2 regions of the Mesorhizobium sp. C372A genome follow, and region 1 is predicted to be linked to the other one. Evidence: predicted binding sites of a transcription regulator. Region 1 holds the regulator's gene; the other holds the start of a gene.

Evidence for each region. The regulator LexA, encoded in region 1, represses DNA repair genes until DNA is damaged. The targets are predictions, from matches to a motif close to TGTTCNNNNTGTGTTCNG.
Region 2: NLY42_RS07160 (YifB family Mg chelatase-like AAA ATPase) is a predicted target of LexA. The motif match lies at 4,266-4,283, and genes of this name have one in related genera.

The regions. Positions count from the first base shown of each region.
Region 1 covers NZ_CP100475.1:4,633,808-4,640,435, forward strand. Annotated here, with positions in the region: gene NLY42_RS22240 (AMP-binding protein) at 1-116, shown strand, start outside; gene kynA (tryptophan 2,3-dioxygenase) at 113-949, shown strand; gene kynU (kynureninase) at 1,055-2,302, opposite strand; gene NLY42_RS22255 (GntR family transcriptional regulator) at 2,471-3,235, shown strand; gene lexA (transcriptional repressor LexA) at 3,441-4,223, shown strand; gene NLY42_RS22265 (ComEC/Rec2 family competence protein) at 4,217-6,628, opposite strand, start outside.
Region 2 covers NZ_CP100475.1:1,546,403-1,553,030, forward strand. Annotated here, with positions in the region: gene NLY42_RS07135 (glycosyltransferase) at 1-358, shown strand, start outside; gene NLY42_RS07140 (GtrA family protein) at 363-737, shown strand; gene gshB (glutathione synthase) at 818-1,771, shown strand; gene NLY42_RS07150 (glycosyltransferase family 2 protein) at 1,864-2,937, opposite strand; gene NLY42_RS07155 (glycosyltransferase) at 3,122-4,186, shown strand; gene NLY42_RS07160 (YifB family Mg chelatase-like AAA ATPase) at 4,378-5,910, shown strand; gene NLY42_RS07165 (malate synthase G) at 6,116-6,628, opposite strand, start outside.

The sequences.
Region 1 (6,628 bases):
AGGCAACGATCGCGCCCTACAAATATCCGCGTTCGGTGAAGTTCATCGACGCCTTGCCCAAAACCCAGACCGGCAAGATCCAGCGCTTCCGGTTGCGCGCGGAGAAGAGCAATTGATTAAGCCGCACGATCCGGCGTCCGATGGCGCGCAGATGTCGTTCAAGGAGCGGATGTCCTACAGCGACTATCTGCAGCTGGACAAGGTGCTCGATGCGCAGGCGCCGCTGTCTTCGGCCCATGACGAGATGCTGTTCATCATCCAGCATCAGACATCGGAATTGTGGATGAAGCTCGCTTTACACGAGATCGGCGCCGCGATCCGCTCTATCCGCGCCGACCGCCTCGAACCGAGCTTCAAGATGCTGTCTCGCGTCGCGCGCATCTTCGAGCAGCTCAACAATGCCTGGGACGTGCTGCGCACGATGACGCCAAGCGAATACACCGAGTTTCGCGACGCGCTCGGCCAATCCTCGGGCTTCCAGTCGTGGCAGTACCGCGCCATCGAGTTCATGGCCGGCAACCGCAACCTAGCCATGCTCGGGCCGCACAAGCACCGGCGCGATCTTACGGACAGGCTGGAAGCGATCCTGGCCACGCCGTCGCTGTACGACGAGGCGCTTCTGCTTTTGGCGCGCAATGGCTTCGACATCGGCGCCGATGCCGGGCGCACGGACTGGCGCGAGACGCGCGGTGAGAACGAAGACGTGCTGGCTGCCTGGCAAACCGTCTACCGCGACCCGCAGCGCTACTGGATGCTCTACGAACTGGCCGAGAAGCTGGTCGACTTCGAGGATTACTTCCGCCGCTGGCGCTTCAACCACGTCACAACGGTCGAGCGCATCATCGGCTTGAAGCGCGGCACCGGCGGCACCTCAGGCGCCTCCTATCTGAAGAAGATGCTGGAGGTCGTGCTGTTTCCGGAGCTCTGGACGGTCCGCACCCGGCTCTAGAGCATTTCACCGTTTAACGGAAACGGCGAAATGCTCTAGCTCTTTGATTGACGCAATTTCGGACGGAAAACCGCTTCACACTTTTCCTGAAATTGCTCTGGTTTCTCACGTAACCGCGGTCTTCACCGCGAAGCGGGCGTCCTGCCAGGCGCCGGTGCGCAGAATATCCTCCAGGACTTCGACCGCCTGCCAGACATCGCCATATCCGACATAGAGCGGCGTGAAGCCGAAACGGATGGTCGACGGCGCCCGGAAATCGCCGATCACGCCGCGCTCGATCAGCGCCCGCATCACCTGATAGCCATGCGGGTGGAGGAACGACACCTGGCTGCCGCGCTGGCTGCCGTCGCGAGGACTTTCCAGTTCAAGCCGGTAGGCGCCGCATCTGGCTTCGACGAGCTGGATAAACAGGTTGGTCAGCGCGATGCTTTTTCTGCGCACCGCCGCCATGTCGACGTCGTTCCAGATATCGAGCGCGCCCTTGAGCGCCCGCATCGACAGCACCGGCTGCGTTCCGCACAGGAAGCGGCGGATGCCGCTGCCGACGGCAAAGCCCTGCTCGAAGGCAAAGGGCCGCGCATGGCCCCACCAGCCGCTGAGCGGCTGGCTGATATCACCATGGTGGCGCTCGGCCGCGTAGATGAAGGCCGGCGAGCCCGGGCCGCCATTGAGGTATTTGTAGGTGCAGCCGACGGCGAAATCGGCATTGGCACGGTCAAGTTCGACCGGCAAGGCGCCGGCCGTGTGGCAGAGATCCCAGATGATCAGCGCGCCGGCGTCATGTGCCTTGCGCGTCAGCGCCGCCATGTCGCGCAACTGGCCGGATTTGTAGTTGACGTGGTTGACCAGGATGACGGCAACGCTGTCGTCGATCAGCTCCTCGATTGCGGCCGCGTCGACGCCCTCCAGCCGCAGCCGCGTTCCCGGCCGGGTCGAGGCGACGCCTTCGGCCATGTAGAGGTCGGTCGGGAAACTGTCGCCCTCGGCAACGATGACCGACCGATCCGGCCGCATGCCGAGCGCTGCGTGCAGCAGCTTGTAGATGTTGATCGAGGTTGTGTCGCAGACCACCGTCTGCCCATCAGCCGCGCCGATCAGTCGCCCGAGCTGATCTCCGAGTTCCACCGGCATGTTGAACCAGCCGGCGGTGTTCCAGGCGCGAATGAGGTCGTGCGCCCATTCCTGCGTGGCGGCCTGCTGCAGTTCGCTGAAGACGACCGCTGACGCGGCGCCCAGGGAATTGCCGTCGAGATAAATCACGCCTTGCGGCAAGACAAAGCGTTCACGCATGGAGCGCAGCGGATCGGCGGCATCCATTGCTTCGATTGTAGCGAGATCGGGTGTCGTGCTCATGATCCGGCGCCCCTCCATGGACAAACGCGCGCGGCGGAGCCTGCCGCCCAAACATGCCGGCGATCTTGAGTGGTCGCCCTTGAACTGTCAAACATTATATATAATTCACCCACTGAAAGGCTTTGATATATAATGATCCGCCCGAGCGTTTATGTCTGATGGATCACGATGCTGGATGACGAGCAGACCTCGAAGACGGAAGTGGCCTATCGCCTGCTCAGGCGCGATATTCTTGCGACCCGGCTGGCGCCTGCCGCGCCGTTGAAGCTGAGCACGCTGCGCAACACCTACGGCATCGGCTGGACGCCGTTGCGCGAGGCGCTGTCGCGGCTGGAGGCGGAACGGCTTGTGACCGCCATCAGCAACCGCGGGTTTGCGGTCGCTCCCGTCTCTCGGGCGGAGCTCGAGGATTTGGCGCGTGCGCGGCTGGTGGTCGAACTGCCCCTGCTGGTGGAATCGATCGAGAAGGGCGACCGTGAGTGGGAAGACGCGGTCGTTGCCGCCCACTATCGTCTCTCACGGTGCGGGTCTGTTCTCGACGATCCATCGGATGATGCGGTCGACGCGTGGTACGAAAAACACGATGCCTTCCATGCGGCGCTGCTCAGTGCCGCGACATCCAGCTGGCTGCTGCGCTTCAATGCGACGATTTCCGACCAATTGCATCGCCATCACCGCTTTCTGGGTCTGGCCCCGACGCTGCGCGCCGCCGCCGGCCGCACGGATGGCCACCGGAAGGCCGTGGCGGCCCTGCGCGACGCCGTGGCGATCGAACACCATACCGCCCTGATGGAAGCGGCCCTCGATCGCGACGTCGAACGTGCGAAAACTCTGATGACCGCTCACATCGGCTACACGCTGCAGGTCTATGCCCAGAGTGAACCCGGCGCGGATGCTGCGCAGCCCCGTCCGAAAAGGAAGCGGCGATCGTAGCCGACGACGCAGGGCACCTTGTCTTTGTTTCACCCCGTTGCCGGCCAACGACTACGAGCGCCGCTCGCGGTGCCGAACGTTACGCTGAACAAAACGTCAACACATTCATTAAACTTTAAAAGGTTGCGGAACACAACTGGAACAGATAGTGTTTGTTCTGGGTTTGTTTTTTCTGATTCTGGTTTCAGAACCCCTGGGGGCCGCGATGCTGACGCGCAAACAACATGAGCTTCTGATGTTCATCCATGAACGCCTGAAGGAGAGCGGAATCCCGCCGTCCTTCGATGAGATGAAGGAAGCGCTTGACCTCGCCTCCAAGTCCGGCATCCACCGCCTGATCACGGCGCTTGAGGAGCGCGGTTTCATTCGCCGGCTGCCGAACCGGGCGCGCGCGCTGGAAGTGCTGCGGCTGCCCGACTCGATCGCACCAGGCCTCAATGCGGCGAGGAAGTTTTCGCCGAGCGTCATTCAGGGCAGTCTTGGTCAAACCGGCCAAGGGCAAGGCGGCCAAGGACAAGGCGCGATGGGCCAAGGCGGTCTCGGCCGCCAGATCAGGCCGGGCTCGCCGTCGCGTTCGATGTCTGCCGGCAATGACGATGCCGTTTCCTCGATTTCAATCCCGGTGATGGGACGCATCGCCGCCGGCGTGCCGATCGACGCCATCCAGCATCAGACCCATTCGATCTCGGTGCCGCCCGACATGATCATGGGCGGTGAACACTACGCGCTCGAGGTCAAGGGCGATTCGATGATCGAGGCCGGCATTTTCGATGGCGACACGGTCATCATCCGCAATGCCGACACAGCCAGCCCCGGCGAGATCGTGGTGGCGTTGGTCGACGATGAGGAAGCGACCCTGAAACGCTTCCGCCGCAAGGGCGCCTCGATCGCCCTGGAAGCCGCCAACCCGGCCTACGAGACCCGCATTTTTGGACCGGACAGGGTGAAGGTGCAGGGCAAGCTTGTCGGATTGATCCGGCGCTACTGAGCCGGCTTGGGTTTGTACTTTTCACGCTGGTTGTAAGGCGGCAGGCCGCGCGCTTCGCGGGAGAAGCGGCGTTGCTCGTGCCAGGGGCGATACGGCTTGTCGACGGCGAAGCGGATGGTTGGCGCTGCAGCTGCCGATTGCGGATCGAAGAAGACGGCGGCGCTGCCGTCGCGGGCCAGCTGTTTCTTCGTCACGACCAGCACCAGCGGGTCGCGGCACGGATTGTAGGCCGTGGCGTCATCGATGACGATCAGGCTAGCGAAGGCACAGGCCGGCCGCGCCGTCTTGCGGTCTTTCGCAAGCGCTACAATGGCTCCGGAAGGGTGCCGGGCGATACAGAGATCGCCGGTGCAATAGAAGGGCGAGCCGGGCGGCAGATCGAGCGGATCGAGATCGAACCGCGTATCTGTTGCCTCGAAAATCTCAGGTGGGATAATGGTTTCGGCCCGCAGCGCCCGTTTCCAATTGTCCGTGGTGAATTCGTTGGAGCGTTCGCGGTTGAGGGCGAGTTCGCCGCCACCGATCGGCATGGCCACCAGATGCGCATCCTCGGATATGAGCACGTCTGGCGTAAGCACCTGCGGCACCGTCAACAGGCCGGCCAGCGCGAAAGGCACGGCCGCCAACCTGAGCCAGGTGGTGGCCATGGTGGCGATGACGAGGGCGACCGCCACTAACAGCACCGAGCGGATGGAGATCAGCCCGACGGCGTCGACCGGCGAGCGCTCGGAAATCCAGGCCGATATAGCGATCATCGCCATCAGACCTTTGCCCATCACATAGAGGAACGGCCCGTCGGCGCCGAACGGCATCGCCAGTGCGCTGAGCACGGCAAAGGGCATGACGATCAACGAAACAATCGGCATCACGGCCAGATTGGCGATCAGGCTGAGCGGCGACACACGCTGAAAATGCCAGATGGCGAACAGCAAGGTTGCACTGCCGGCGATGATCGAGGTCATTGCGAGGCCGCCCATGGCCAGCGCGAATTTTCGCGACAGGAAGCCGACGAAGGAGCGCTTTGCCGGCGGCGTTCTCACCTTGTCGGCGCGGTAATCGGCCCAGCCGGCATAGGCGCCGACAAGGGCGGCAGTGGCGGCAAACGACATCTGGAAGCTGGGACCGACCACCTCGTGCGGCGACACCAGGATGACGGCAATGGCGGAGATCGCCAGATTGCGCATGGTGAGTGCGGCGCGATCAAACAGCACGGCGACAAGCATGACCGCCAGCATGATGAAGCTGCGCTCGGCGGCAACCACGACGCCTGAAATAACGAGATAGGCGGCGATCGAGACAAGCGCTGCCGCGGCCGCATATTTCTTCACCGGCCGGCGCGAAGAGAAATCGGGAAACAGCGCAAAGGCGCCACGCAGCAACGCCATGATGGTGCCGGCAACCAGCGCCATGTGCAGGCCGGAGATGGAGATGATGTGGTAGATGCCGGTGCGCCGCATCGCTTCGTTGACCTCGTCCGGGATGCCGGCGCGCACCCCGACAATCAACGCCGCGGCAATCTCGCCTTCGGCGCCACCGATCTTGCCCCTGATATGGTCGGCAATGTTTTCGCGCGCGTTCTCGATTGCCGAGGAGAGCCATGCGGTCAGCGGCGGCGGTCCCTGCGTAGCAATGGTTTTCGGATTGCCGAGAAAGAAGCCGCTGCCGCCGATACCGGTGAAATAGCTGTCGAAGGAGAAATCGTAGCTCTCCGGCCGCACCGGACCGGTCGGCGGCAACAGCCTGGCATAGCCGGTGATCAGGGAGCCGGCGGTCATATCGGCGGGAACGGTCCGCGCCGAGAGCCTGACCCGCTCCGGGGCGTAGCGCAGCTCGGGGTAAGCGGTCGAAACCACGTCGAGCGTCAGCCTGATGCGGCCGCTTTCCATCTGTTCGAGACTGACGACGCGGCCGGTCAGCCGTGTCTGAATCTCGGAGCCGAGCATCTGCGTTCCGGCGCGCCAGGTCTCGACCTTGGCGGCGACGACGCCGAGCGCGCACAGCATCGCGGCCATGCAGAACAGATGCGTCCTCGGCCGCGATCGCGTGGCGACAGCGCAACATGTCGCCAGCACCACAATGGCGATTGGCTGCGCAAAGCCCGGCTCGCCGGCCAGCGAGAAGTAGACGATGACGCCGGCTGCCAGGAAAACCGGGACCAGCAGGAAGGCGACGCCCCGGTCGAGCTCCGTGTTGGCGGCCACGGCAAGGCTGCGGCGGAGCGCGGGCCATGACGGGCGGCGAAGCCGTCTGCGCAGTCGGGCGATAGATCCGGGCGCTGTGACTTGCGCCGGCAACGCGTCACCGGGCAGCGCGGGCGCTATGCCGGGATGCGGCTCAGGCAGCGCGAGGGGCAGCGGCTCGGCATAGGGACTATCGGCAAACAGCGAGCGTTCGCTGACGCCTGC
Region 2 (6,628 bases), 3.1 Mb from region 1:
CGCCAGGATCCTGTGGATGTTCGCCATGCTGATGAAGGAAACGCAGCCGCTGCGCTTCTTCGGCGCCTTCGCGATTTTCTTCCTGGCGTCGAGCCTTGCCCTGATGACGCCGGTGCTGATCGAATTCGCCCAGACCGGCCTCGTGCCGCGCATGCCGACCTGGGTGCTGTCGGTCGGCCTGCTGCTGCTCTCGATGCTTGCGATGGTGACCGGACTGATCCTCGATTCGGTATCGCGCGGACGCGCCGAGCAGAAACGCATTTTCTATCTCTCGGTTCCGTCGGGCCGGGTCGAACGGCGCGAACGCACGAGCGAAACAGCGAAGGCCGAACCGGGCAAGACGCCCCGGGCCGCCTGAGGCCGTGAGCCGGCTCGCCCGCTTCGTCCTGGCCGGCGGCGTTGGTTTCGTCGCCGATGCCGCGGTGCTCTGGCTGCTCTTGGCGGTGACGCCGCTCGGTCCCTTCGTCGCCCGTGTCCTGTCGATCGGCTTTGCGCTGTGCGTCACCTGGCAGATCAACCGGCACCTGACCTTTTCGCCGTCGAGCCGCAGCGTGGCGCAGGAGGGCGCGCGCTATGGCGGCGTCGGCATCGCCACCAGCATTGTCAACTATCTCGTCTACTGCGCCATCCTGTTCGCGCTGCCGGCAATGCCGCCGCTGGCGGCACTTGCCGTCGCCTCGCTGGTCGCCATGGCGCTGTCCTTCCTCGGTTACTCCCGGCTGGTCTTCGACCGGTAAAGGTCTGGGCCAAGCAAGCGCGATTGGCAGAAGCCGCCAAGTTCCGTATATCGGCGACAGAGCCCGCTGGAGACCAGAAGATGCCCCTGAAGATCGCCGTCCAGATGGACCATGTCTCCACCGTCTCGATCGCCGGCGACACGTCCTTTGCGCTGTCGCTGGAGGCGCAGCGGCGCGGCCACCAATTGTTCCACTACACGCCCGACCGGCTGTCGATGCTGGGCGGCAAGGTGTTTGCCCGCATCGAAGAGATGAAGCTCCGCGACGAGAAGGGCAATCATTATACGCTGGGCGACAAGGTGCGCACCGACCTGTCGGAGATGGATGTGATCCTGCTGCGCCAGGATCCGCCCTTCGACATGAATTACATCACCACCACGCATATTCTGGATCGCATTCACCCGAAGACATTGGTCGTCAACGACCCGGCCTGGGTGCGCAACAGCCCGGAAAAGATCTTCGTCACCGAATTCCCCGATCTGATGCCCGAAACGCTGATCACCAAGGATCCCCAGGAGGTCGCGGCCTTCCGCAAGGAATTCGGCGACATCATCGTCAAGCCGCTCTATGGCAATGGCGGCGCCGGCATCTTCCATCTCAAGGAAGACGATCGCAACCTCGCCTCACTGCTCGAAATGTTCGCCCAGCTGTCACGCGAGCCGTATATCGTCCAGCGCTATCTGAAGGATGTGCGCAAGGGCGACAAGCGAATCATCCTGATCGACGGCGAGGCGGTCGGCGCCATCAACCGCGTGCCGGCCGACCACGATTCTCGCTCCAACATGCATGTCGGCGGCCGCGCCGAAAAGACCGAGCTGACGGAACGCGAACGCGAAATCTGCGCCCGCATCGGCCCATCGCTGAAAGAACGCGGCTTCATCCTGGTCGGCATCGACGTGATCGGCGACTACATGACCGAGATCAACGTGACCTCGCCAACCGGCGTGCGCGAAGTGCAGCGTTTTGGCGGCGCCGATATCGCCAGCCTGTTCTGGGACGCGGTGGAGGAAAAGCGGCGGAATTCGACCGCGTAGTGTGCGTTGCTACGGAGGACTTTGGTGGGTCCAGAGAAGCATCGAAAGATGCTCTTTATCGGGTAAGACTGCCGAGCAAGCGGCTCATCAGATCAAACTATGTCCCGGAAGCGCCGAGGCCTCAGTTTCCGAGGAAGGAGACCGATAAGTCTGGTCTGCAATTTTCGCTGTGGTGTTGCCCAGTCTTTCAGCAGAAAACCCGCATCGGAGTTCTTTTCCAGCAATGCAAAAGCCGCAGACAGTCCGATCAGGTCGACCAAGGTCCTGCGCATTGAGTGGCGGGAGATTAAATGCGCCAGTCCCGGCGCCACTTCGCACCAACGATTGGCCAGTGCCCGCCGTATCGCTATTTCAGTATCAGGCGACATCCTGCCGAGGCCAACTCCGGTACCCAGGATGCGCCCGTCCGCCCAGCCATTGCCGCCGTGAAGCCGATAACTGCCAAGAGCCCGCCCAATCCTCACGGTTCCGCCGATCATATGGGCGGCACGAGCCATATAACCATCGGCACATATCTTTATTTCGTCCGGATCGGATGGACGCATGATTTCAAGCGGAGCTCGACGAAACATCATCCCCGATGTGGTTGACCAAAACCAACCCACGGTACCCCGATCAATAAATAATAATGTCGGGTCAGCTTCGGTGTCGACATGCAGGTAGCCGCTCATTTTCGGCATCGATCGCGGGTCGTTCAGGTGGAATACGGGATGACCGCCCGCAAGCAGGTTGCCGGCCGTATCTATCACCACCTCATCGGAGCTCGACATTGCCGCGATACGGGTTTGGCTGAGATGCGCTCTCACATGGCATTCTATGAAGTCAGGATGCCAAGCATCGTCACCGTCAAGAAAGGAGATCAGGGGCCCGGCTGTCGCGTCAAGCCCGGTCATCATTGCTGTCAACTGCCCGCCATTTTGCAGTCGGGGCAGAAAGCGGAAACGACTGTCGCCAAGCTGGGACAGACACTCTTCAATCCTTCGGCGGGAACCGTCGGTCGAAAAATCATCGACCACCACGCATTCGAACGCAGTGTATGTCTGCGCCGCTACGGATCGGATCGCAGTGTCGATGAATGCCTCTTGATTGAAACAGCCTACGCAAACGGATACGGTTGGTAGCGCGATGTGAGAACCAGCTCCGCTTGGGACGATGTTTTCTTTCAAGAGGCGCTTCTCCGTACACCAGATTTGATCGCCTGAGATATTCCGTCGATCAAATGGCGGTGTTTCTTTGCCAAATTTCTCTCTATCGAAGCGAGTTTTTCTCCGCACTCAAGATCGCAATTGCCGCATGTTGACCCTACAGCACGGGTATCGCCCTCCTACCAAATTCGAGATTGTCAGAGCCATGCTGCGTCATGGCCACAACCTCAGAAAAGGGCACCCTTCCGCGAAGTCGCAACCTGCTCTTCAGGCCAGTTTGCTGTCGGACGATCCGTTCATATCCTATTCGGGAATGTCCGGTACGCCGCTCGGATTAGCAAGTCATATGCCTTTCCGTCCACGCAGCCACCGCGCCTGGTTTCTCATCTCGCCAACCTGGTCCATCGAAAACAGTGCTAGCGTCAAAACCATCCGGACCTATGCCGTTCTGCATAGACTCAAGAACCCCCGTCACTCGCTAATCTTCCTATCCAACACTCAGGCAGAGGCTGATCTGTTGAACCAGTCCGGCGAGGCCGCCGTCCTGCACAACAAGACGTCAACAACCTCCGAACACATATTCAGGCCTCTCGATGACGTCCCTGTAGAATTTGATGCAATCTACAATGCGCAGCTGGCTCCGTGGAAGCGCCATGACTTGTCGCTTGGCATCCAGCGTTGCGCATTTGTCTTCTATCGAGATTCAAGCGGATCCTCCACGACGGAGTCGGAAAGAGCGCGAATAAATCGGCATAGGGAGCTCGCGCCGCATCACGTCTTTATCAACGAGTTTGACGGCACCGGCAAGCCGGTCCGATTGGCACCGGCTCAGGTGAACACGCATCTAAATCGTGCAGCCGTGGGAATCTGTCTCTCTCACCTGGAAGGACCAATGTTCGCCAGCACGGAATATCTTCTCGCGGGCCTTCCAGTGGTCACGACGCCGAACCATGGCGGCCGAGACCTTTATCTGGATGACGACTATTCGCTCACAGTTCCACCCGATCCTCGATCCATCGCGGAGGCTGTCTTAGCGCTGAAGGAGCGACGAATTCCCCGGGATTACATTCGTTCGCAAACTTTGAAACGAATCGAACGAGACCGCGGGCGGTTCATAGACCTTGTAAACGAGATTTTTCTGGAGAGCGGCTCTTCGCGCCGGATCGCCCTGCCTTGGCCTTTCAGATATCCTGTCATGGAGTGGCTTCCACCGCAGGTCGCGATCGATCGATCGCTTTCAGGTTCGGTCGATGCCTTCATCACCGCTTAGACGGCAACAGCCTCGGATTGCCGGAGGAACTCTGTCGCCCTCTACCGGGCACAACGCGGCTGCAACCAGCACGGCTGCCTGTTCCTGTAATGTTCTTGCCTTGGCCTGAAATCTATGGTTGTCTTGTCGTGACGTCGCTCGCGGCCTGAACCACAAGGTCGAGGCGAAGCCGGTTTCCGGGGGCAGGGCAAATGGTGGCGCGGGTTCGCACGGTTGCTTTCCAGGGCATCGAGGCCGTGCCGGTCGATGTCCAGGTGATGATCGCGCCGGGCAAGGTCGGCATGCAGATCGTCGGCCTGGCCGACAAGGCGGTGGCCGAAAGCCGCGAACGCGTGCAGGCGGCGCTCCATGCATCCGGCCTGTCGATGCCGTCGAAGAAGGTGACGGTCAACCTCGCTCCAGCCGATCTGCCCAAGGAAGGCAGCCATTACGACCTGCCGATCGCGCTCGGCCTGATGGCAGCACTCGGCGCCATTCCGGGCGACATGCTGGCCTCCTATGTCGTGCTCGGCGAATTGTCGCTCGACGGAACCATTGCCGCGGTTGCAGGCGCCCTGCCGGCGGCGATCGGCGCCAATGCCGAGGGCAAAGGCCTGATTTGCCCGTTCGGCTGCGGGCCGGAAGCGGCCTGGGCGGGAAAGGATTTCGACATATTGGCGCCGCGCAGCCTGATTGCCATCGCCAATCATTTTCGCGGCACGCAGGTGCTGTCGCGACCCGAGCCCGGCATTCATGTCTCGGCGCGCGACCTGCCCGACCTCTCAGACATCAAGGGCCAGGAAAGCGCCAAGCGGGCGCTGGAAGTGGCGGCGGCCGGCGGCCACAATCTCTTGATGGTAGGGCCTCCCGGCTCGGGAAAATCGATGCTGGCGCAGAGGCTGCCTTCAATTCTGCCGCCACTGGCGCCCAAGGAACTTCTTGAAGTCTCGATGATCGCCTCGGTGGCCGGCGAGCTCGGCGAAGGCAAGCTCACCGACCGGCGGCCGTTCCGCGCCCCGCACCATTCGGCTTCGATGGCGGCAATGGTCGGCGGCGGCATCAGGGCGCGGCCGGGCGAAGTATCGCTTGCCCATAACGGCGTCCTGTTCCTCGACGAGTTTCCCGAATTCACGCCGCAGACCTTGGATGCGCTGCGCCAACCGCTGGAGACCGGCGACTGCATGATCGCGCGCGCCAACCACCGCGTCACCTATCCAGCGCGCATCCAGCTGGTGGCGGCGATGAACCCGTGCCGTTGCGGCATGGCCGGCGAGCCCGGCTATCGCTGCCTGCGCGGCGAACGCTGCCGCACCGATTACCAGGCGCGCATCTCAGGCCCGTTGCTCGACCGCATCGACCTCAGGACCGAGGTACCGGCGGTCTCGGCCGCCGACCTGATCCGGCCCGACCGAGCGGAGAAAAGTGCAGCCGTCGCCCAGCGCGTGGCGCGCGCCCGCACCATCCAGCGCGAACGTTTCGAGCGGCTGGGCGTTACCAGCGCCACCACCAACGCCCATTGCTCGCCTTCTGTTATCGAGGACATCGCCGCGCCGGACGCAGCAGGCCTGTCGCTGCTGAAAGACGCCAGCGAGAAACTCGGCTTTTCTGCGCGCGCCTATCACCGCGTGCTCAAAGTGGCGCGCACACTGGCTGACCTCGACGCCAGCGAAACCGTCGGCCGAATTCACCTGGCCGAGGCGATTTCCTACCGCATGATGTCGGAGCGGGTAGCGCAGGCGGCGTAACGCTCCTCCTTGAGGGGAAGGTGGCCCCGAAGCGGCAGGGTGGGGGTCGCCGAAGAATGGTCGATCTTTTTGGAGCCGAGCCGAGAAAGGGCCTCTGCAATGACATTGCTTGTAGTGTCGTCCGAAGGGAGTCGCTGCACTTCACGCAGGACCCCACCCGGCCCTTCGGGCCACCCTCCCCTCAAGGGGGAGGGAAACGCAGGCGCTAATTCGCCCGCTCTTTCGCCTTCAGCTCCAGCCGCCGTGCGTGCAGCACCGGTTCCGTATAGCCATTCGGCTGTTCGCGGCCTCTAAACACCAGGTCGCAGGCGGCGTGGAAGGCGATGGAATTGTCGAAATCGGTGGCCATCGGGCGGTAGAGCGGGTCGCCGACATTTTGGAGGTCGACGATCGCTGCCATGCGCCGCAGCGAATCCATCACCTGAATTTCGGAGCAAACCTTGTGGTGCAGCCAGTTGGCGATGTGCTGCGAGGAGATGCGCAGCGTGGCGCGGTCTTCCATCAGGCCGACATCGTTGATGTCGGGCACTTTCGAGCAGCCGACGCCCTGGTCGATCCAGCGCACGACATAGCCGAGAATGCCTTGCGCATTGTTGTCGAGCTCGCGCTGGATCTCGTCGGGGGTCCAGTTCGGCCGCACCGCCACCGGCACCGACAATATATCATCGAGCTTCGCCTTCGGCCGGCTCTTGAGCGCCGCCTGGACGGCATGGACATC